2 regions of the Streptomyces polygonati genome follow, and region 1 is predicted to be linked to the other one. Evidence: riboswitches for the same ligand, from Rfam matches in the RefSeq annotation. Region 1 holds a riboswitch; the other holds the start of a gene.
The links. Region 1 has a riboswitch for ZMP and ZTP ahead of ACFO3J_RS05670 (phosphoribosylaminoimidazolecarboxamide formyltransferase). Riboswitches for the same ligand answer to the same signal wherever they lie in the genome.
Positions count from the first base shown of each region.

Region 1 (10,946 bases):
ATTGCGGACGCGGACGCCGACGTGGAGGAAGTCGGATTCGGCGGGCAGCCACAGGTCGATCTGGAAGGGCAGATCGCGCAGCCGCTCCCATTCCCACAGGCGCAGCATCTCGCCGCCGTCCGGGGCGGGGACGCGGGCGGCGTGCAGCGGGGCGCAGGTGTGCGCCCAGTGGCCGGTGGCGCCGAGGTTCCATTCGACCCCGCCGGAGAACCAGGCACCGGCGAGCGCGAAGCCGGCGGGCTGGAACACCGGGTTGCGGTAGAGCAGTTCACGTCCGGTCGGCTTGTGCAACAGGGAGTACAGCCGGCCGCCGAGGCCGGGCAGGACGGTGGCGCGGACCCGCTCGTTCTCGATGACGAGCGCGTCGAGGCGGGTCGGCGCGCGGTCGCGTCCGTAGCCGTCCAGCATCCGGACCGGAGTCAAGGACCGCAGCGGGGCCCAGCCGATCTGCCGGGCCATGTCGGCGGGCAGTCCCCCGCGGTCGCGCGGTCCCGGCCGGTGGATGCCGTCCGGCGGGCGCAGGGCGGGCAGCGGGTTCTCCGGGCCGAGCGGGGCGGCCGGAAGACTCAGGTCGGTACGTCGCACGGTCGTAGCCAAGGCCACCTCATCCTGCCGCGGGTGGCCGCCTCTGCTGCGGCGGCCGGCTGATGACCATGGAACAGCTTTCCCGGCCGGCTGACCAGTGCCCGTCGTCGTCCGGATCACCCGAAGGGCGGGGCCGGACGGGCGGTTGACGGGGCGTCGGGACCTCGGCGCGATGACGATTCCGCGCTCGGGTCGGATGTCGGTGGTCGCTGCTACAACGGACGCCATGACGACTTCGCACGCCCCGCTCCCGGGAACGCCTTTCGCCGACCGGCTGGCACTCATCGAGGAGCGCTCCGCCGCGTTCCGCGCCTGCGTGGAGTCGGCGGACCCCGGGGCGCGGGTGCCGGGCTGTCCGGACTGGACGACCCGGGAGCTGGCGGCGCATCTGGGCCGGGTGCAGCGGTTCTGGGCGGCGGTGGTCGCGGCGGGCCCCGCGCGGCGCCCGCCCGCCGAGGGGGCGGCGGGGGACGGCGGGCCGCCGGAGGAGCTGCTCGCGTGGTCGGCGCGGTCAACGACGCTGCTGCTGGACGCCCTGCGGGCGGCCGGTCCGGACGCCGTCTGCTGGACGTGGTGGGCGGAGTCGGGCCATCCGGCCACTGCGGGCGCGGTGGCCCGCCACCAGGTGCAGGAGGCGGCGGTGCACACCCGGGACGCGCAGGAGGCAGCGGGCGCCGCCCAGCCGCTTCCGCCGCAGGTGGCGCTGGACGCCCTGGACGAGTTCCTGCATGTCGGCTTCGGCTCGATGGACGGCTGGCCGCACTCGCCCGCCCGTGTCCTGCTGGCCACCGACGAGGGCCCGTCCTGGACGCTGATCCTCGACTCGACCGGTGCCTCGGCGATACGCGGCGGTACGGGCGGGCGGCCGCGGCCGGGCGCGGCCCTGTCCGGCCCGGCGAGCGAGCTGCTGCTCGCCCTCTACCGCCGGGTCCCGTGGGACGGCCCCGCGCTGCGGATATCGGGGGATCAGGATCTCGTACGGCAGTTGGTGGTCTGGCCGCCGCTCGGTTGAGGACGTACCGTCCTGACGGAGGGGTGATGCCCATGTCAGGTCGAGGGTGGCGAGCGGCCGGAGTGGCGGCCGGGGCGCTGGCGTTGCTCGCCGGCTGCACCGCCGGCGGTTCGGAGCCGGCCGACAAGGCGCCGCCGGCCGTGGCCTCCGCTCCCCCGCCGGTGGGCAGCATCGCGCATCCGCGCCCGGTGGAGTGCGTCGAGGGCACCAGCACCTACCGGCCGCCGACGGCGGCCCACGGCGCTCCAGCGAAGTCGGGAGCCCCTTCGGGCCCGGCCTCGGCCGCGCCGCCCGCCTCCAGGAACGATCTGTCGGCCGGCGGCCTGATCCTGCACGGCGCCGCGGCGCTGGCCGACGGTGACCAGCAGGCCCGCGGGGTCCACAACGCCGACGGCTGGCACTACCGCGTCGACTCCGAGGTCCAGGACTCCCGGCCGGTCACCGTCACCATCGGGGCCGAACAGCGTGCGAGGGTCGGTCTGCAGTACGGGATCGGCTACGGCATGTCCCCGGCCCCCTCGGTGTCCTTCCACGGCTGCCCCGGCGCCTCCACCGTCTTCATCGGCGCGTTCTTCGTGGCCGGGGACGGGCGCGCCTGCGTACCGCTGGACGTCCGGGTCGGCGACGGTCCCTCGCGGCGTGTGGTGATTTCCTTTTTCGACGGTCGCTGCCCTGCGTAGGGTGGGGCCATGACCGAGCCCACCCCCGATCCGACCCCTGGCACCGGCCCCGCGAACGACCCGGCCGGCGCCCCCGATCCCGAGCTCGTCGAGTTCGCGACCCGGCTCTTCGACCTGGCCCGGCAGGGCGACGCGGCCCAGCTGGCCGCCTATGTCGACGCCGGGGTCTCCGCGAATCTCACCAACGACCGCGGTGACACACTGCTGATGCTCGCCGCCTACCACGGGCACGCGGGGGCGGTGCGCGCGCTGCTGGAGCGCGGCGCCGAGCCGGACCGGATCAACGACCGGGGGCAGTCGCCGCTGGCCGGCGCGGTCTTCAAGGGCGAGCAGGACGTGATCACCGCGCTGCTCCAAGCCGGCGCCGACCCCACCGCGGGTACACCCTCGGCCGTCGACACCGCCCAGATGTTCGGCAAGGACGAACTGCTGGCGCTCTTCCGCGGCGAGTGACCCCTCGTCAGGGCTTCCGGGCTTCCGGGCTTCCGGCCGCGGCTCGCTAACTGATCGCCCCGGTCCGTTCGGCCAGCCGCGCCGCGCCCCCGGGAGTGAGGGAGCCGTGCAGCCGCAGCCGGGAGATGCCGCCGTCCGGGAAGATCTCGATCCTGGCGTGAGTGGCGGGCAGCCGGTCGACCAGGAAGCGGTGCAGGGTGTCGGGCTGGAGGCGGACCCGGGGCAGCAACTGGACCCACGCGCCGTCGGCGCCGTCGCGTACCGAGAGCGACGCCCAGCCCGCGGCGTTGCCCTTCAGATAGGCGGTGTCGATCTCCACGGCCCGGATCCGGCCCTGCTCCACCAGCCGGTACTGGATCCAGTCGTGCCCGCTGTCGCGGCGGCGGCGAGTCTCCCAGCCCTCGTCCATCCTGCCGGAGCGGCCCGGCAGGATGGTGTGCTCCGGCGGCGAGTAGAAGCGGTCGGAGGCGTCTTCCACCATGCCGCCGTTCTCCAGCGCGACCAGGTCGAAGGTGCCCAGTTCGGCCAGCCAGCCCGGATCGGGGACCACTTCGCCGGGAACCCGCAGCCGGGCGATGCCGCCGTCGGGATGCTGGCGCAGCCGCAGATGGGTGAAGCGGCGCTCCAGGTGGACGGTGAAGGCGTTCTCCGCGTGGCCGCCGATCTCGGTCCGGGGAATCAGCGGGGTCCACTCCACCTCCGGGTCGAGCAGGTCCCCGGGTGCGGCGGACAGGGAGTGGGAGGCCGCCTCCACCGAGACGGCCCGCGGGTAGTTGCCGCGGAAGTGCGCGGTGTCGACGACGATCCCGCGCACGATCCCCGGCGCCCCGAGCCGTACCAGCGCCCAGTCGTGGTCGTCCGGATCGGGGTGCGGCGCCCGCTCGGACCGGCCGCGGCGGCGCCTGGTCTCCCAGCCGTCCATCACCTTGCCCTTGTGGCCGAAACGCTCGGGGTCGAACCCCGCGGGCCCGGGCAGCAGCAGATTCTCCCGCTCGGCGAAGAACTCGTCGTTGGCGGCGATCACCCCGGCGCCCAGCCGCCGGTCGGCCAGGTCCGCCAGCCCGGCGAAGGGCAAGGCGGCCTTGCGGTAGTCCGCGTAGGGATCGCCGCCAGCATAGGGCCGCGCGTCCCCGGTGAAACCGGTCAGCGCCGTGAAGGCGGTGGAGGTGGTGGCACCGGTGTCCGCCCTGCCGTCCGCGCCGGCAGCGCCGGCCGTTCCCTCCCGGACCGTGTCCCGCTCCTGCGGCGTCATCGCGTTGTCTCCCGTCACATTCCTCACCGTCTCCTTCTGTCGGCCGCCCCCACTCTCTCAGGAGGCCGCCGCGCCCGACCGGTGCTGGCGCGGGCTGACCCCGCGGGATGATCCTGGAAGTCCCGCGCCGGGATGCCGGTGAACACCGGCTGGAGCATGTAGCCGACCGACTCGGAGTCGAAGACCAGCGCGTCCGGCAGCAGCGCGGCCGGCTTCTCGGACGTGGTGGTCTTCCCGACACCGGAGGTCCCGTTGATCCGGACGATCATGGCGGCCGGCCTACCCGCGGGGCCGCGCGGGCGCGGCGGGTAGAGTCGCCGTTGGGCGCGACTGGCGAGGGTGGAGGACCACCGGGGAGCGGCCCAGCAGTCCGGATGAGCGTCGACCGCCTGGGCGCCTCACATCAGCGAGGCGGTACGGCTGTGGAGGCCCCGGTGGAACTGCGGTACGGACTCAATCCCCAGCAGGGCCGGGCGAGCGCCGAGCCCGTGACAGCGGGCGCGTGGCCGCTGCGGGCGCTGAACGGCGACCCGTCGTACATCAACCTGCTGGACGCGCTGAGCGGCTGGCGGCTGGTACGGGAGGCGTCGGCGGCGCTGGGGCGGCCGGTGGCGGCGTCCTTCAAGCATGTCTCCCCGGCCGGCGCGGCGCTGGCCGGACCCGTCGACGGCCCGACCGCGGCGTTCTACGGCTTCGACCCGGTGGAAGGCATCGCGAGCCCGCTGGCCAGCGCCTATGTCCGGGCCCGCGACGCCGATCCGAAGTCGTCGTACGGCGACTTCGCCGCCGTCTCGCACCCGGTCGACGCCGAACTCGCCGCGCTGCTGGCCCGCGTGGTGTGCGACGGCATCGTCGCCCCCGGTTACGAGCCCGGCACGATGGCCGCGCTGAGCGCCAAGAAGCGGGGCCGCTTCCTCGTCCTTGAGGCCGATCCGACCTATGTGCCGCCGGAGTTGGAGCGGCGGGAGATCTACGGCCTGCGGCTGACGCAGGCCCGCGACGAGGTGCCGCTGACCACGGAGCTGCTCGGCAATGTGGTGTGCGGGCAGGCGCCGGTGCCCGCCGCCGCTGCCGAGGATCTGCTGCTCGGGCTCGCCGTGGTGCGCGACACCCAGTCCAACGCGGTCTGTTACGTGCGGGACGGGGTCACGCTCGGCATCGGCGCGGGCCAGCAGTCGCGGGTCGACTGTACGCGGCTGGCGGGCGCGAAGGCGGCCGGATGGTGGTTGCGCCGCCATCCGGCGCTGCAGGCGATGGAGTTCGGCGCGGCGGTACGACGCCAGGAGCGCGTCAACTGGCAAGTCCGGATCGCCGAGGGCGACTTGACGCCCAACGAACGCCTCCGGCTCGCGGCGGCCCTCGACGTGCCCGCCCCCGAGCCGACCGACGAGGACCGGCGGGACTGGGCCGCGCGCCTCACAGGTGTCGCCTTCGCCTCGGACGGCGCGCTGCCCTTCCGCGACAACGTCGATCACGCGGCCCGCTACGGCGTGCGGTGGATCGCCGAGCCGGGCGGCTCCCTGCGCTCCGCCGAGGTCGCCGAGGCCTGCGAGGAGCACGGGATCACCCTGGTGCGAACCGGGCTGCGGCTCTTCCAGCACTGACCGGCGGCCGGGCCGAGCACCGGTGATCCGGCCCGGCCCCGGCGTCAGGTGCCGAAGGCGCCGTGCCGGCCCTCCCCGGCGGCGAACCGGGCCGCACCGGCTCCGGCCTCCCGCAGCGAGATCCGGCCATGGGCCAACTCGCCCGCCAGCGCCTCCTGTTCGGACCGGCCGTCCTGTTCCAGCAGGGAGAGCCGGTCCTGGCGCAGGCAGGTCTGCGGGAAGGCGGCCAGTTCGGCGGCGAGTGCCTCGGCGGCGGCGCGGGCGGTACCCCGGGGCACCACCCGGTTGACGAGACCGATGGCGAGCGCCTCGGCGGCGTCCACCGGCCGGCCGGTGAGCACCAGGTCCATCGCCCGGCCGGCGCCGATCAGCCGGGGAAGCCGTACAGTTCCGCCGTCGATCAGGGGCACACCCCAGCGGCGGCAGAAGACCCCCAGCACCGCGTCCTCCTCGGCCACCCGCAGATCGCACCACAGCGCCAGTTCCAGACCGCCCGCGACCGCGTGGCCGGAGATCGCGGCGATCACCGGCTTGCCCAGCCGCAGCCGGGTGGGCCCCATCGGGCCGTCGCCGTCCTCGGCCACCCGGTTGCCGCGGCCGGTCCCGATCGCCTTGAGGTCGGCGCCCGCGCAGAAGGTGCCGCCGTCGCCCCACAGCACCGCCGCGGCCGCTTCCCCGTCGGCGTCGAACTCCCGGAAGGCGTCGGCGAGCCGGACCGCCGTCGGACCGTCCACGGCGTTGCGCGCGGCGGGCCGGGACAGCACGACGGTGGTCACCGGTCCGGCGCGCTCGATCCGTACGGCGGACCGGTCGTCGGGCTCTCCGGTCGCGGTGCGTCCCATCATCGGTCTCCTGCCGTCGGAAGTCGGGAGTCGGGGCGGGGGCGGGGGCGGGGGCGGATCATCAGGCCTGGTATCGGGCGGGGCGCAGGTGGCGGCGCCTCAGCGGTGCTCCTGGATCAGCACCGCGGCCGTATCCGGCTCCAACGCCCGGAAGACGTGCGCGACATCGCCCGGGTAGGCCACGTAGTCCCCCGGGTTCAGCTCGACCGGTTCGTCGGCGACGCCGACCAGGGCCCGTCCGGCGCTCAGCACCACATGCTCGGTCACTCCCGGCATGTGCGGGTCCGAGTCGCGCGAGGTGCCCGGCTGGGCGGTGATCACGTAGAGGTCGCGGCGGGCGTTCGGCGGGCAGGAGGCGAGCAGCGTGGCGACGTAATCGGCGTGTTCGGCGGTGAAGGCCAGGCCCTCCCCGGCCCGGATGATCCGCACCTGGGGCCGGGGCGGGTCGACGAGCTGGGCGAACGGCACATCGAGGGTGACGCTCAGCGCCCACAGCGTCTCCACGCTCGGGTTGCCGGTGCCGGACTCCAGCTGGGAGAGCGTCGATTTGGCGATACCCGCACGGCGGGCGACCTCGGTGAGGGAGAGCCCCACCCGGCGCCGCTCGCGCCGCAGGGACGCGGCGATGGTCGCGAGCGGCGCGCCGGACTCGGCCGCTGCAGTACCGCCCGCTCCGGCGTCCGTTCCCGTGCCCGTGCCGCCTTCGCCGTGAGGACCCCCACTGTCCGCCATGGCCGTCGTCCCTTCGCCGTGTCCGCGCCGTGTGCCCGCCGTGTCCATGGTCGCAGCTGCGTTCGCTGAAGAAATCCTATCGTTCGACTTGACGAACCATCAGACCGTGCCGTTCAGTAGATCGGGTGAATCGTTCGATAAAGCGAACCCTGGACCAAGGCCTGGCGCGGGACATCGGGCTGGTGTGCGCCGCCGACGGGCTGGTCGGTGTGTCGTTCGGCGCCATCGCGGTGGGCCTCGGGCTGCCGCTGTGGCTGCCCGTGCTGCTGTCGGTGGTGGTGTTCGCCGGCGCCTCGCAGTTCATCTTCGTCGGGATCGTGGGCGCGGGCGGCAATCCGGTGGCGGCGGTGGCCGCCGGGCTGCTGGTCAACGCGCGCCATCTGCCGTTCGGTTTCGTGGTCGGCGACGTGGTCGGCGCCGGTCTGCCGCGCCGACTGGCCGGGAGCCATCTGATGGTGGACGAGACGGTGGCCTTCACACTGGCGCAGGACGGGCCGGGGCGTCGGCGGGCCGCCTACTGGGCGTGCGGGCTCGGGCTGTTCGCCTGCTGGAACCTCGGCGTGGTGGCGGGCGCGTTCGGCGGCCGGGCGATGGGCGACCCCGACACCTTCGGGCTGGACGCGGCCTTCCCCGCGGTCCTGCTCGCCCTCCTGCTGCCCTCCCTCGACAACACGGCCACCCGCAGGGCGGCTTCGGCCGGCGCCGCGATCGCGCTGGCCGCGACCCCCTTCCTCCCCGCTGGCCTTCCGGTCCTGCTCGCCCTGGCCGGCGTCGCCGTCGGCCTCCCCCGCCGCCGGCCGGCGGCAGCGGCCACCGGCGTCCCGGACCCGTCCGCCGCGGACCCCGGCGTCGCCGACCCCCCGACCGCGGCCCCCGCCGGCCACCCGACCGATCGGACCTCACCGTGACCTCCGCCACCGGCCTCGTTCTCGCCACCGCCGTCCTCGGCGCGGGCACCTTCGCCTTCCGCCTCGCCGGACCGGTGCTGCGCGCCCGCGTCACCCTCTCCCCCCGGGTGGAACGCCTCACGGCCGTCGCCGTGGTCGTCCTGCTCGGCGCCCTGGTCGCCACCTCCGCGCTCACCGAGGGGCACGGCTTCGCCGGCGTCGCCCGACCGGTGGGGGTGGCCGTCGGCGGTCTGTGCGCCTGGCGCCGGGCGCCCTTCGTCGCGGTGGTCGTCGCCGCCGCCGTCACCACCGCAGCTTTGCGCCTGCTCGGCGTCGACTGACCCAGCTTTTTATCGGAAAAGACGAGTTCAGCCCGGTCCCGCACCCCGGGAGTTCGGCGTGAATCGGAGCTGACAGCGGGATTCCAGATCGTGTTACGTGTCATGTCTCCGTCGATTCACACATGGCCGTCACCGTCCTGGACGGAGAGCCACCCCCCACTGGAGGAGACGTGACCGGTCCTATGACCCGTCGTCGAGTTACCCTTCGTCCGCGTACGGCCCTGCGTACCGCGCTGCTCGGTACCCTCACCGCGTGCCTGGCGTTCACCGCCGCCGGGCCCGGCGGCGCCGCTTCCGCCGCCGACACGAATTCCCTGCCGCTGTCCGGCGCCACCGTGTCCGGCCTGCACAACACCTATGACCCCGCCACCTTCCCGTACCTGGCGCAGGCGCTGGACACCGGCACCTCGATGATCGAACTGGACGTCTGGGACGACTTCATCACCTCGGAGTGGAAGGTCAGCCACTCCAATCCGCTCGGCAACAGCAACAACTGCGTCAACGCGTCCTCGGCCTCGCAGCTCTACAGCGGCGGTGCCAACAAGGACCTGGAGTCCTGCCTCGACGACGTGCGGGTCTGGCTCGGCGCGCACCCGGGACACGGCCCGCTGGTCATCAAGCTGGAGCTGAAGGCGGGCTTCCAGTCCACCTTCGGGATGAGCCCCGCCAAGCTCGACAGCTCGATCAGCGCCCACCTGGGCAGCCTGGTCTTCAAACCGAACGACCTGCTGAACAAGCCGGGCGGCGGCCAGTACGCCACCCTGGACGACGCCGCCAAGGCGGGCAACTGGCCGACCCGGCAGCAGCTGGCCGGCAAGGTGCTGCTCGAAGTCATCCCGGGCACGGTCGAGGAGGCCAACCCGACCGACACCCTGTGGACGGACAAGGAGTACGCGACCTACCTGCGCGACCTGCACACCCAGGGCAAGACCGCCCAGGCGAACATCTTCCCCTCGGTGCACAACGCCCAGGCCGGCGACCCGCGCACGCGCTACTCGGACGCCACGCTGCGCCCCTGGTTCGTCGCCTTCGACGGTGACGCCGCCACCTACCTCAACGGTTCGATCGACACCAGCTGGTACGACACCAATCACTACCTGCTGTTCATGACCGACTCGCAGAACGTGGCACCGGCCCTGGACGACGTCAACCCGGCGCCGGCCGACGCGGCGGCGCGGGTGGCCCTGCTGGCGAAGGCGCACGCCACGGTCGCCTCGAACGACTGGAAGGGCCTGCCGGACGTGCAGTCCCTGGTCGTCCCGCGCGGCTGACCGCACGCGGACGGACGAAGGAACGGCTGAGCGCCGGGTGTTCACGGTCGTCGTACGGGGCGACGACCGCGACCGCCCGGCGCTCGCGCGTCGGCGTCAGGCAGCCGGCGGCGGCGGCAGGTCGGACGGCGGTGGCGGCAGGTCGGACGGTCGGGCCGAGGCGGACCTCAGGTGGCGAGCGAGGTGTGGTCGCCCATGACGATCACCGGATGGTCGGCCGGCAGCAGGGTGCGCAGCAGTTCGACCATGCGGCTGGCGGGCACGCTCACACAGCCGTGGGTGGGGCCGCCGTGGTCCACATGCACCCAGATCCCGCCGCCGCGGGCCGCGCCGAGCGGCTGCGTGCCGTCGAGCGGCGACGTACCGGGGACGCGGTTGTAGTCGATGGCGATCACATAGTCGAACGCGTCGTCCAGGGTCTCGCCGTCGAAACCGACACCGCCGGCCTGGAACTCGGACGAGTGGTGGTACGGCAGCTTGGAGCCCGGGTCGGCGTCGAAACCGCCGGCGTCGTGCAGCGTGAACACCCCGATGGGGCTGTGCAGATCGCCGGCGTGGTGCGAACTGGTCCAGCCGTCCAGCGCGTTGTGCGCCGGCCAGGTGGCGCCGGGCCGCCAGCGGCCGTCGGTGGTGCGGGACCACAGGGTGACCTCGGCGTCGGGGGAGTTCTTCGCCTTCCCCGAGGCGACCAGCACTTGGTGGCTGGCGGCGGGGATCTCGGCCCGCGTCTTCGGGCCGAGCCCGGGTATGACGGTGGGCAACTGCTCGACCAGGGCCGGCGTGTCGGCCGGCGCGGCCTTCGCGGCGACGCCGGTCGGTACCGTGGCCGACGAAGAAGACGTAGAAGACGAAGAAGCCACCGCGCCGTGCCGTCCGTCGTCCGCGACCGCGGTCCCGCCGTGCCGGCCGACCACCAGATAGCTGGCGCCGACCACCACCAGGCCGACCGCTCCGGCAGTCGCCATCACCACCGGTCGCTTACGGCCACGACGAGGCCGCCGGTGCCGGTGCCGGCCTCGGGTGTCGTTTCCGCGCTCGAACGCGTCGGGGAAATGTTCGGTCATCGCGCCAATCGTCGCAAACCTTCGGCCCGGCGCCACCACCCAGCCCCCACATCCGTCCGTTTCGTCCCAGAGATCACTTTCGTACGGTGGTTCGAAAGACCCGGCCGCTGATCGGTGTTCGGGAGGACCGCCGATCGCCGCGTGGCGGACGCCGGACATGAGCCGTCAGCGCACCGTGCGGTGGACAGCGAGCAGCAGCCGCCAGACCTGCTCGGCGAAGTCC
Region 1 is NZ_JBHSBB010000006.1:52,403-63,348, forward strand. Features, by position in the region: gene ACFO3J_RS05640 (DUF5107 domain-containing protein) at 1-585, opposite strand, end outside; gene ACFO3J_RS05645 (maleylpyruvate isomerase family mycothiol-dependent enzyme) at 812-1,597, shown strand; gene ACFO3J_RS05650 (hypothetical protein) at 1,630-2,277, shown strand; gene ACFO3J_RS05655 (ankyrin repeat domain-containing protein) at 2,287-2,730, shown strand; gene alc (allantoicase) at 2,777-4,000, opposite strand; gene ACFO3J_RS05665 (hypothetical protein) at 4,006-4,251, opposite strand; ZMP/ZTP riboswitch at 4,299-4,384, shown strand; gene ACFO3J_RS05670 (phosphoribosylaminoimidazolecarboxamide formyltransferase) at 4,357-5,586, shown strand; gene ACFO3J_RS05675 (crotonase/enoyl-CoA hydratase family protein) at 5,631-6,428, opposite strand; gene ACFO3J_RS05680 (helix-turn-helix domain-containing protein) at 6,528-7,160, opposite strand; gene ACFO3J_RS05685 (AzlC family ABC transporter permease) at 7,286-8,068, shown strand; gene ACFO3J_RS05690 (AzlD domain-containing protein) at 8,065-8,388, shown strand; gene ACFO3J_RS05695 (phosphatidylinositol-specific phospholipase C domain-containing protein) at 8,571-9,659, shown strand; gene ACFO3J_RS05700 (L,D-transpeptidase family protein) at 9,827-10,723, opposite strand; gene ACFO3J_RS05705 (TetR/AcrR family transcriptional regulator) at 10,889-10,946, opposite strand, start outside.

Region 2 (10,946 bases), on a different contig from region 1:
AGGACGACGGTGGCCAGGAAGGCCTCCACCTGCTCGCCCGGCTCGAAACGGGCCGGGTCCGGCCGCAGTCGGACCTCGATGTCGGTGAAGGAGGCGGCGGCCAGCCGGGCGCGGGTGTCCTCGACGCCGGCGAACTCCCAGGGGCCCGGCCGGTGCCCGGCGCCGAGCACGTCGGCGACGGCCGCGTCGACGGCGACGATGTTGCCGCGGCCGCCGCACTCGGCGACCAGCCGGGCGCCCGGCCGCATCCGGGAGGCGAGCGAGCCGAACAGCGCGGCGTGGTCCTCGATCCAGTGGAAGGCGGCCACGCTGAACACGGCGTCGACCTCGCCTTCGAAGGGCAGCGGCCGGGTCAGGTCGGCGCGTACCACCTCCACCCGGTCCAGCCGCCCGGCCAGCCGTGACCGCAGTTGGTCCAGCATGCGGACGGAGGCGTCCACCGCGACCACCCGTCCTTGCGGCAGCAGGTCGAGCAGCCCCTCGGTGTCGCGGCCGGTGCCGCAGCCCGCGTCCAGCACCCGCTCGTCGCCCCGCAGCGGCAGCCGGGCCAGGGTGCGTCTGCCCCAGCCGAGGTGCGGCAGCGGCAGGGAGTCGTATGTCGTGGCGTCCCATTCGCGGGGCATGGCACTCCAACCGTGGTCGGTTCCGGGGCGGGCCGCGGCGTGTTCCGGCCGCGGCGCGTTCTGCGGTCACGCTACGCCGCGGCGTCCGTATGATGACACCCGCATCTCACATCGCGGGCAGTGGATGGGGTGACCAGACCGGAGCGCGGTCCTTGTCGATCAGCGCGGCCCGAACGCCCTCGTGGAAGTCGGGTGCGTGGGCGACCCGGCGGGCCAGGTCCAGCTCACGGGCCAGGCAGTCCTCCAGACTCGATCCGGCGCCGGCCCGCAGCAGGTCGAAGGTGACGGCCAGGCTCATCGGCGAGGCCCGCTCCAGCGTCGCGAGGGTCTCGTCGGCCCAGGCGCGGTCCGCGTCCTCGGCGGCGAGCCGGTCGTACAGCCCGGCGAGGTCGGGGGCGGTGAAGCAGCGCTCGACGGCGGGCCGGTGCGCGGCGAGTTCGGAGGGCGGCGCCTCGGCGGCGAAGCGGGCCGTCGTCGCGGCGGGCGCGCCGCCGGCCAGCAGGGCGGCCTCCAGCGCGGGCAGTTCGGCGGCCGGCACATAGTGCGTCGCCAGTCCGCACTCGACGGCCGCCGCGCCCCCGATCCGCTGACCGGTCAGCGCGAGGTACCAGCCGACCGCGCCGGGCAGCCGGGGCAGGAAATGGCTGGCGCCGATGTCGGGGAAGAAGCCGATGGCGGTCTCCGGCATGGCGAGCGCGGCCCGCTCGGTCACCACGCGGGCCGAACCGTGCACCGAGATGCCCAGTCCGCCGCCCATGGCGTAGCCGTCGATGAGCGCGGTGTACGGCTTGGGGTAGCGGGCGATCATCGCGTTCAGGGCGTACTCGGCGGAGAAGTAGGTGACCACCGCCGCGTCGTCGCCGCGTACCCCGGCGTCGCGCATCGCCCGGATGTCGCCCCCGGCGCAGAAGGCCTTGGGCGAGGTGCTGCGGATCACTACCGAGCGCACCCCCGGGTCGTTCCGCCAGTTCTCCAGGGCTTCGGTGATCAGCCGGACCATGGTGAGGTCGAGCGCGTTGAGCGCGGCGGGCCGGTCGAGTTCGATCACCCCGGTGCCCGCGCCGACGCGGGTGGTGACGGGCGGGGCGGTCGTGTCCATGGCGCTCCAGTCGGTCGTACGGTCGGGGCGGCCCGGTCGGCCGGGTCGTCACCCGGATGGCGGCCCCCGCTCGCCTCCCATCCAAACACCTGGTCCGCCGGCGCGGGCCGGACGGCCCGGCGACCGGCCACGGCCGGGACGGCGTCGGGGACGACAGGCGACGACAGCGGGGACAGCGGTGGGACGACGCCCGCGCCGACGGTCGCGCCGACGGGAACCGCGTTGGTAAGCTCGCGGCGAGCCGTGACTGGCGCGCTGGGATGGGGTCAACCATCGGGGAGCGGCTCGTTCGTACCACCACCGAGAGCCGTGCGCCTGGGCCGTCCCGTTTCCGAACCCGCTTCGAACCGGAGAACCCCATGGCCGAGCTGTCAGCCGTCCCCTCGTCCGGCGCCGCCCTCACCCCCGAGTCGATCGCCTACCGCAGCGCGCTCGATGTGATCCGGTCCGTGGAACCGCGGATCGCGGACGCCATCGCGAGCGAGCTCACCGATCAGCGCGAGATGCTCAAGCTGATCGCGAGTGAGAACTACGCCTCCCCCGCCGTCCTGCTCACGATGGGCAACTGGCTCAGCGACAAGTACGCCGAGGGCACCGTCGGCCGCCGTTTCTACGCCGGCTGCCGCAACGTGGACACCGTCGAGGCGCTCGCGGCCGAGCACGCCCGCAACGTCTTCGGCGCCGCCCACGCCTACGCGCAGCCGCACTCGGGCATCGACGCCAACCTGGTCGCCTTCTGGGCGGTGCTGTCACAGCGGGTGGAGAGCCCCGCGCTGGCCCGGGCCGGCGCCCGGCAGGTCAACGACCTGTCGGAGCAGGACTGGGCGGCACTGCGGGCCGAGTTCGGCAACCAGCGGATGCTCGGCATGTCACTGGACGCCGGCGGCCACCTCACGCACGGCTTCCGCCCCAACATCTCCGGCAAGATGTTCGAGCAGCGCAGCTACGGCACCGATCCGGAGACCGGGCTGCTGGACTACGCCGCGCTGCGCGAGTCCGCCCGCGAGTTCCGGCCGCTGATCCTGGTGGCGGGCTACTCCGCCTACCCCCGGCTGGTCAACTTCCGCATCATGCGGGAGATCGCCGACGAGGTGGGTGCCACGCTGATGGTGGACATGGCGCACTTCGCGGGCCTGGTGGCCGGCAAGGTGCTCACCGGCGACTTCGACCCGGTGCCGCACGCGAACATCGTGACCACCACCACTCACAAGTCGCTGCGCGGCCCGCGCGGCGGCATGGTGCTGTGCGACGACACGCTGGCCGAGCATGTGGACCGCGGCTGCCCGATGGTGCTCGGCGGTCCGCTGCCCCATGTGATGGCGGCCAAGGCGGTGGCGCTGGCCGAGGCGTCCCGGCCGGAGTTCGGCGGCTACGCCCGGGCCGTGGTGGACAACGCGCGTTCGCTGGCCGAGGGCCTGCTCCGGCGCGGGGCCGCCCTGGTCACCGGCGGCACCGACAACCACTTGGTGCTCATCGATGTGTCCGGCTACGGGCTGACCGGCCGGCAGGCGGAGTCGGCGCTGCTGGAGGCGGGCATCGTCACCAACCGCAACTCGGTGCCGCAGGACCCGAACGGCGCCTGGTACACCTCGGGCATCCGGATCGGCACCCCCGCGCTCACCACCCGCGGCCTCGGCACGACCGAGATGGACGAGATCGCCGGGCTGATCGACACGGTGCTGGCCGGCGCGAGCGCCGCCCCGGCACCCAAGGGCGGTCTGTCGAAGGCGCATCACGTGCTGGACCCGGCGGTGGCCGAGAAGGTGGCGAGCCAGGCGGCCGACCTGCTCTCGGGCTTCCCGCTCTACCCGGGCATCGACCTGAGCTGACCCGTCCGGGCACCCGCCCCGGCCGGCCCCGGAAAGGTGATCTCCTCGTACGGACGTACGAGGCCGCCGCCCTTGCAATATGGCGCGGGCCGGGCCCCGACTGCGGCTGACCTGGGGGCCTTTCGGCCATGGGGGCGTGCGTACCGGCCCCGCACGCCCAAAATCTCGGCGTTCATCGGTGCAACCGGCGATGGCGCTACTACCCTGAGTCGCCAGCAGGGTTGGTGACGTCGGAGCCGGGAGGGCCGGATGGACCCAGAGCCCGCACAGACGGTGGAAGTCGTACGGACCGGGGGCCGCCCCGGCGAACAGCTGGCCGGTTTACTGGCTCGCGCGCAGAACGGCGCGCGGGCGGCGGAGCAGTTCGCCGAGGTGCGGTCCGCGCTGATGCACTACTGCGGTCTCCAGTCGTGCCGTCACACCAAGGGACCGCCCCGGCGGCTGGACCGCCGGACCTTCCGGCACAGTTTCCTGCTGCCGGACGGGGCAGTACGGGTGCTGTGGGAGCTGGAGCACAACACCGGTCCCGACGACCGCCTGCGCCACGCGGTGTTCGGCGACCGCGAGGATCTGGCGGTCGCCGAGTGGGAGGTGGACACCGCTTTCGGCGCCAGCACCGGGCCGGTCGAACTGCCCCCGGATCTGGTGCCGTTCGGCACCGTGAACGGCGCGAGGCCGGCCGCGGCGACCGCCCTGGACGCCGAACGCGACGCGGTGGACGACCTGTTGGTCCCCGGCAGGGAGGCCTTCCGCCGCGCGTACACCGAGAGCGACTCCCCCGAGCACGCCTGGCGCCTGTTGCGCCGGGCCACCAACGCCAACGCGCCGGGCGAGGACGTACTGCTGCGGCTGCACGCCGCCATCGCGCACGACATCAGCATCGTCACCCGCCGCAGCGCGGTGATCGCCGGCCGGCTGGTGTCCTGGTCCTTGTACGAGCACGCCTTTCTGCTGCTGGACGGCAGCGAGTTGAGCCTGTGGGAGATCGACCACACCCGCACCCCCGACGGCCATCCGGCCTGCGAGGTCTACTCCTCCCGTGACGCCGCCCTGGACACCGCGGTCCGCCGGATCGAGTCCGGCGGCTAGGCCGTGTCTAGGGGCGGACCGGTTCCGGGCCGCCGGAGGCATCGCGCGCCCGGCCGATGGCGGCCGCGAGGGAGGCGGCGTCGATGAGCTCCTCATGGGTGCCGGGGCTGCCGCAGGCGTACGCGCCGGAGACCGATCCGGCACGTACGCAGGCCGCGCGGTCGGCGCCGGCGAAGCGGGCCCGCAGGAAGGCGGTGAGGAAGGCGTCGCCCGCGCCGTTGCTGTCCACGACCGGCCGCTCGGGCAGCACCGCGGGAAAGCGCTGCGGCTCCTGCTCACCGCGGTCGAGGACGAGGCAGCCCGCCGCGCCGTCGGTGGCCACCACCAGCGTGGCCCTGCCGTGCGCCAGGATCTGCCGCATCACCTCGGGAATGCGCTCTCCGGCACCGGCGGCGCTGAGGAACACCAGGTCGGCGCCGTACGCCCAGGGGTGGGCCGCGGCGTCCCGCCCGTCCCAGGCGTGCAGATCGGTGGAGACGCCGCACCCGAGGCGGACGGCGTCGGCGAACACGTCCTGGGCGGGCGTGGAGCGGGAGATGTGCACATGGCGGGCCCGGGCCAGGTGCGGGAGGTAGAACTCACGCGGCAGCCGCAGATCCTCGGGGTGGCGGCCGTCGTAGAAGGAGAAGCGCCGGCCTTCCCGGTCCACCAGGTTGACACTGCGCGGGGTGCCGGCGGGCGCGGGCAGGTGGCTGAAGTCGAGGCCGACCGCGGCGTAGTGGTCCAGGATCATCCGGCCCTGCGGGTCGTCACCGAGGAAGTCGATGAACTTGGTGGTCAGGCCGAGCGCGTGGAAGCCGAGGGCCACGCCGTTGCCGGTGTGGGCCACATAATCGCGAATCGGCGGCACGCCGAGGTAGTCGCCGCCGGGTATCGCGAACTCCTCGACCCGGACGATGGTGTCGACGCCGGTACCACCGATCACCAGCACGTCGTAGGGCGTCCCGGGACCGGCGTCCGGGACCTCAAGGCCATGGTCGGGACCGGTGCCAGGAGCGGAGCCGGCCCGGGTGTCAGGTGGTTCGGCGGGGAGGGCGGTGGTCATCGTCGGAGTTCTCCGTTCCGTCGGGGTGCTCGTGGTCGTGTCGCTCCCGCGCGTCCCGCGTCCGCTGCTCCTCCTCGGTGGTCAGCACGACCAGCGAGAGCCGGGACAGCGGTGGTACGGGTCCGGTCCGGCCGGCCCGGCGCCAGGCGACGCTCACGGTCAGCCGGATCATCTTCCTGGCCGCGTACAACAGCAGGGCGGCAAGCGGGAGTTCGGCGAGGCCCGCGGTGAGGATGGAGCCGGTCGGTCCGTCGCTGCTCCAGTCCAGGACGATGTCGAACCAGGCGTCGCAGCACAGCAGGGTGGCGGTCACCACCGCCCAGGGGACGAAGATCTGCAGCCGCCGCCAGGCGCACACCGCGGTGACGCCGATCGCGGCGATCAGGGCGGCGTCGAAACCGACCCAGGCCAGCCGCCATTGGTCCACCTCGTGATGGTTCGGCAGGCTCGCCGAGAGGTAGCCGATCCACGGGATCAGGAAGAGGAAGCTCGCCGTGATGACGGCGAGGAACATCCGGCGCATGTGCCGCACATGCGGATCGTCCGGTGGGGGGAGCTCTGGCACCATGCGCTCACTCTGCCGGATCGCCTCCTCGGCCAGGGCTCCCACCGGGCGGTTCCCAGGTCGTTTCGCATCCCCGGCGGCATGCGGGTGAGCGGTCGGGCACGGGTGTGCCGGACCGGTCCGGAGGGTCGGCAGCCGCGGCGGGACGGTCGGCGTCCGCCCGCCCTTCGGCGCGGCCCTTCGCGGTGTCCCGGCGCGGGACGTCACGGTTCGCGCCGCCGCGTTCCGGCTCCCGCCCCGGCACCCGCTCGGACTTGGGATCGGTGTTCGCCTTCGCGGTGCCGTCCGTGTTCCGCTCCGCCTTCCGGTCCGTCCCCCGGTCCTTGCCCGGGCCGACACGCGAGCCGGCCGTCGGCGCGGGGTGGCCGCCCTGGAAGCGCCGGCAGTAGGCGGTGACGCGGTCCCGGCCGCCGGCCACGCGCCGCAGGCGGTCGGTGAGTGCGGCGTCGGGCCGTCCGCCCGGCAGCAGCGCGTGCGCGTACCGCTGGCAGAGGGCGCGCGGGTCGGGTGCTCCGGACGGGACGCTCGGTGCCGGCGCACCGCTCAGCGGGGTACGGGGGCCCCGGCCGCCGTCCGGTGCGGACTCGTGGGTACGGTCCGGACCCGGGCTGGGGGAGCGCTCTCCCGTCACCGGGGCGGACGGCCCGGCATGCTGCACCCCGCCGGCCCGGAACGGACCCGGCAGCGCTCCGGCCCCGGCGGCGATCGTGACCACACCGAGCGCGCACACCGCCGCCAGGCCGCCCGCCAGGGCCCGGGCCGGCCAGGCGGGCTGCGCGAAGCCGCGCCCGGTACGCCGTACCGGGCGCGCGTCCGCCCCGCGCGGTCCGCGGGCGGTCCGGAAAGCCGACAGCGCGGCCCGCTCCCGTACCGGATCGACCCGGTCGGCCGCCGCCGCCGCGGTGAGTGCCCGCAGCAGCTCCGCCAGCCGTGACTCCCCCGCCGCGCCGGGTGCGGCGCGGGCGCCGTCGAGCAGTCGCTCGACCCTCTCCGGCGCGGGCCATGGTCCTTCGGGCGTGGTCCGGGACCGTTCCGCCGCCTTGTCCACCGCGTGCCTCCCGGGGTCGTCCGCGGTGCCGCCGGGCCATCGGGCCCGGGCGCGGTCCTACACCTCACAGCGCCCGCGGCCGCGAAAACGTCACACCCGCCCCACCGGCACCGCTACCGGGGACCACCGACGGACCGTCCCCGTACCCGGCCGCGGGAGCCCGCGCCCGGGCTCTGGGGCCTGTCGTTTGGATCTCCGTGGATGGCGGAGCGATGTCCGGTGCGTGCGGCCGCAGGGCGGAGGAGGGAGGCGACGCGGTGGGGGCACCTCCCGGCCGAAGGCCGAGGGGACGTCGTCGACCGACGAGAACGCGGCTGGGGGTACCCCCAGGCGAAGCGCTGGGGAGTGCGTGCCGGGGCGCCGCGACGCGGCGGAGATCCGGACGACGGGCCCTAACCGGCCGTGAGGAGTTCGTGCACCGGCAGGGTCGCCGCGCCGAGGGCGACCGCCTCCTGGCCCAGCCGGCCGAGTTCGAGGCGGGTGGCGGCGGCCATGTAGTCGAGGCTGTGGCGGCGCATGGCGTCGTGGACGGCGGGGAGCATGGCGGGGCCCAGGCTCATGCTGAGCCAGCCGGAGAGGATCACCCGGTCCGGGCTGAGCAGGTTGACGAGATTGGCGATGCCGATCCCGAGGTATTCGGCGGCCCAGCGCACCGTGTCGGCGGCGGCTCCCGGCCGGGCGGCCCCGGCGACCAGGGCGGCGATCCGCTCCTCGGTGCCGGTGACCGCCGACTTCGGTGCTCCAGCGGTGTGTTCGTAGTGCCGCAGGATGGCCTCGGCGCCGACGTACGCCTCCAGGCAGCCGTGCGAACCGCAGCGGCAGGGGGCGCCGCCGGCCTGGACGACGGTGTGGCCCCACTCGCTGGTGGTGCTGGTCACCCCGCTGGGCGAGCCGGTGGCCACCGCGGCGCCGACGCCGACCGCGAGGAGCGCGACGATCGCCCGTTCGGCGCCGCGCCCCGCGCCCCGCCACATCTCGGCCTGGCCCAGAGTGCGGGCGCAGTTGTCCAGGTGCAGGGGGGCCGCGATCCGGGGGCGGAGCAGCGCTTCGAAGGGCACGCCGGACCAGCCGAGGGTGGGAGCGTGCACCAGTCCGTCGGGCAGCACCGTACCGGGCACTCCGACGCCGACGCCGAGGAGCTTCGCGGGGTCGAGGCCGGCCCGGCCGGTGACCTCCTCGATGCCGGTGGTCACCAGCCCGGCGAGTACGGCCGGGTCGGGGTGGCCCTCGTCCATGGGGTAGGTCGCGGTGGCGATGGTGTCGAGCGTCCAGTCGAACAGACCGACCTGGACGTGGGTTTCGCCGATGTCCACGCCGACGACCCGCGCGTAGCCGGGGCGTACCTCCAGCAGCGTCCTGGGTCGGCCGCCGTCGGAGTCCAGCAGTCCGGCCTCGGCGACCAGGCCGTCCGCGACCAGGGCGGTGACGACGTTGCTGACGGTCGCGGAGCTGAGGCCGGTGGCGTGCATCAGGTCGAAACGGCTGGCGGGGCCGTGCAGATAGAGCTTGGACAGCACGGACGTGCGGTTGTGCCGACGAAGATCCCTCGTCGTCCGGCCCACGTCGCGCTTCACCGGGCTCCCCCTCACGATGTCGGTACCGCCGGCCGGGGCGGTGCGCCGCGGACCGCGGGGAACCGGCCGGTCGCGGCGCCGCGCCGCCGTCACCCTCCGCGGCGGCCCCCGGGAGATCGCGGTACACGGCACATAATGCCAGAACGCGGGCGCGGCACACGGCTGTCGGGGAAGCGCTCTCCCAATACGTCGGAGAAGGGGACCCGTCGACGATTCGCCCGTGTCCGATGGCCGGTTTCCCGTATCGCCGGCGGCTGTCGGGTTCCGGAAGGAAGGACGCCGGTATCGGCCGGATCCACTCACCGCAAACCCTCCGGCGGGTAGGCTTGTCAGCACGGAAGGGTGCTTTCCCGGGGGCGTGACGACTGGGTGGGAAGGCGCCGGCGCGGACCGCCGCGCTTCCGTTTCGCTGGGGGGCGATATCGATGGTGAAGGACGGCGGACCCGGCGCTGTGGCGCCGCCGGGCATGACCGACTACGACCGCAGGGCGTGGGCGGAGATCCAGGAATGGAAGGACAAGCGCCTGCACGCGCGAGTCGGGCGGCGGATGCCCGAATCGCTGCGGAAGAAGGCGGCGGCCGCCGGTCAGGCGGCCCGCCGCGGCGCCCATGTCCTGCCCGGCTCGGAGAAGTTCGAGCAACTGCTGAAGGAGGGCCTGGAGAGCCTTTTCGAGCAGGGATTCGACCTGGCCGTGGCCTCGGTACGAACGGAGAAGATCCTGGCCGCTTATCGCGCCGCCGGGTTCGAGGCGCGGGTCCTGCCCGACATCCGCGCACTCGATCTCGCCGACATCGACCGGGTGAAACCGAATCTGGCGCTGTCCTACGCGTCGGTGGCGCTGATCGAGGGCGCCGGCGCCGGGTTCGCGATCACCGGCGGCGAAGCCCTCACAGTGACCGGGGCGGGGCCGGCCATGGTCGTCGGCGTGATGGTCGGCGACGCGGCGGCCACTTTGGTCGGGAGTCTGCGGCTCGTCGCGCACACCGCCGCGTACTACGGCTTCGACACCCTGTCCGGTGACGAGCAGGAGACGGCCTTCTCGCTCGGGGTCCTGGGAGTCGGCGTGGCGCGCCGCGCGCAGAACAAGGCCGCCGCCTACCGCGAGTTGAGCCGGGTGAAGCAGCTGCTCGCCCAGCGCAGATTCAAGTGGCTGGAGAAGTTCGGCAAGGCCGGGAAGATACCCAAGAGCCGGGTCACCGAACTGATCACCCGGGTACTGACCCAGCTCGGGTTCAAGGCCACCGCCCAGAATGTCGAGAAGCTGCTTCCGGTGGTGGGCATCGGCATCGGCGCCGGGCAGAACGCGGCGATCTTCCGCCGGGTCGCGAGCACCGCCGACCGGCTGTACCGGGAGCGCTGGCTCGCCGAGCGCTACGGCCTGACGGCGAGTGTGCCGGACGTGCCCGAGGACGGGGAGGCCGTCCCCATCGCGGAGATCCTGGACGAGGTCGAGGCCGAGATCCTCGAGGACTGGGCGGCGGAAGAGGTGGAGGCCGAGATCCTCGAAAGTCCGGAAGGGGAAGCCGGACCGGAATCCGCGCGTGACAAGGGAAAGGTGGGCGAATGACCGACGAGCGGATTCTCGTACTGACCGCGGGGCAGGAAACGCCGCCGCCGGCGCCGGGCGGCGGCAGAGGCTGGGGCCGGGAGCCGGAGACATCGCCCACCACCACGACGACGGCCGTGTCCACCCCTGAATTGGGCCGCCGTCTCGGTGAGTTGCTGCGTCAGATCGGCTCGGCTGTCAGCGAGGCCGAAACGGCGGCGGCCGGCTTCGGGGTGGCCGAGATCCAGGTCTCCGTCAGCCTCACGGCCGACGGGAAGCTGGCCCTGCTGGGTGTCGGCCTCGGCGCCTCGACCTCCGCCACCTTCCAACTCACCTTGCGCCGCGGCTGACGCGGCCGAATCGACTGGACCGGCTGGATCGGGAGCGGGACGGTGGGCTCTTCGCGTGACGTGGTCCTGGCGGTCGGCGTCAACCGGCTGCCGGGGATTCCCCGGATGCCGGTGCTCGCCTACGCCGAGGCGGACGCCGCCGCGCTGGCCCGCACCTTCCGGACGCTGGGTCTGGCC
Region 2 is NZ_JBHSBB010000007.1:339,068-350,013, reverse strand. Features, by position in the region: gene ACFO3J_RS07855 (class I SAM-dependent methyltransferase) at 1-623, opposite strand, end outside; gene ACFO3J_RS07850 (enoyl-CoA hydratase/isomerase family protein) at 730-1,722, opposite strand; ZMP/ZTP riboswitch at 1,956-2,050, shown strand; gene ACFO3J_RS07845 (glycine hydroxymethyltransferase) at 2,082-3,551, shown strand; gene ACFO3J_RS07840 (DUF6227 family protein) at 3,801-4,640, shown strand; gene ACFO3J_RS07835 (carbohydrate kinase family protein) at 4,648-5,685, opposite strand; gene ACFO3J_RS07830 (hypothetical protein) at 5,654-6,253, opposite strand; gene ACFO3J_RS07825 (hypothetical protein) at 6,258-7,298, opposite strand; gene ACFO3J_RS07820 (ROK family transcriptional regulator) at 7,691-8,872, opposite strand; gene ACFO3J_RS07815 (EcsC family protein) at 9,340-10,440, shown strand; gene ACFO3J_RS07810 (Pepco domain-containing protein) at 10,437-10,769, shown strand; gene ACFO3J_RS07805 (GUN4 domain-containing protein) at 10,812-10,946, shown strand, end outside.
Region 2: linked by a shared signal. The riboswitch ahead of ACFO3J_RS07845 (glycine hydroxymethyltransferase) and the one ahead of ACFO3J_RS05670 (phosphoribosylaminoimidazolecarboxamide formyltransferase) in region 1 are both predicted to bind ZMP and ZTP.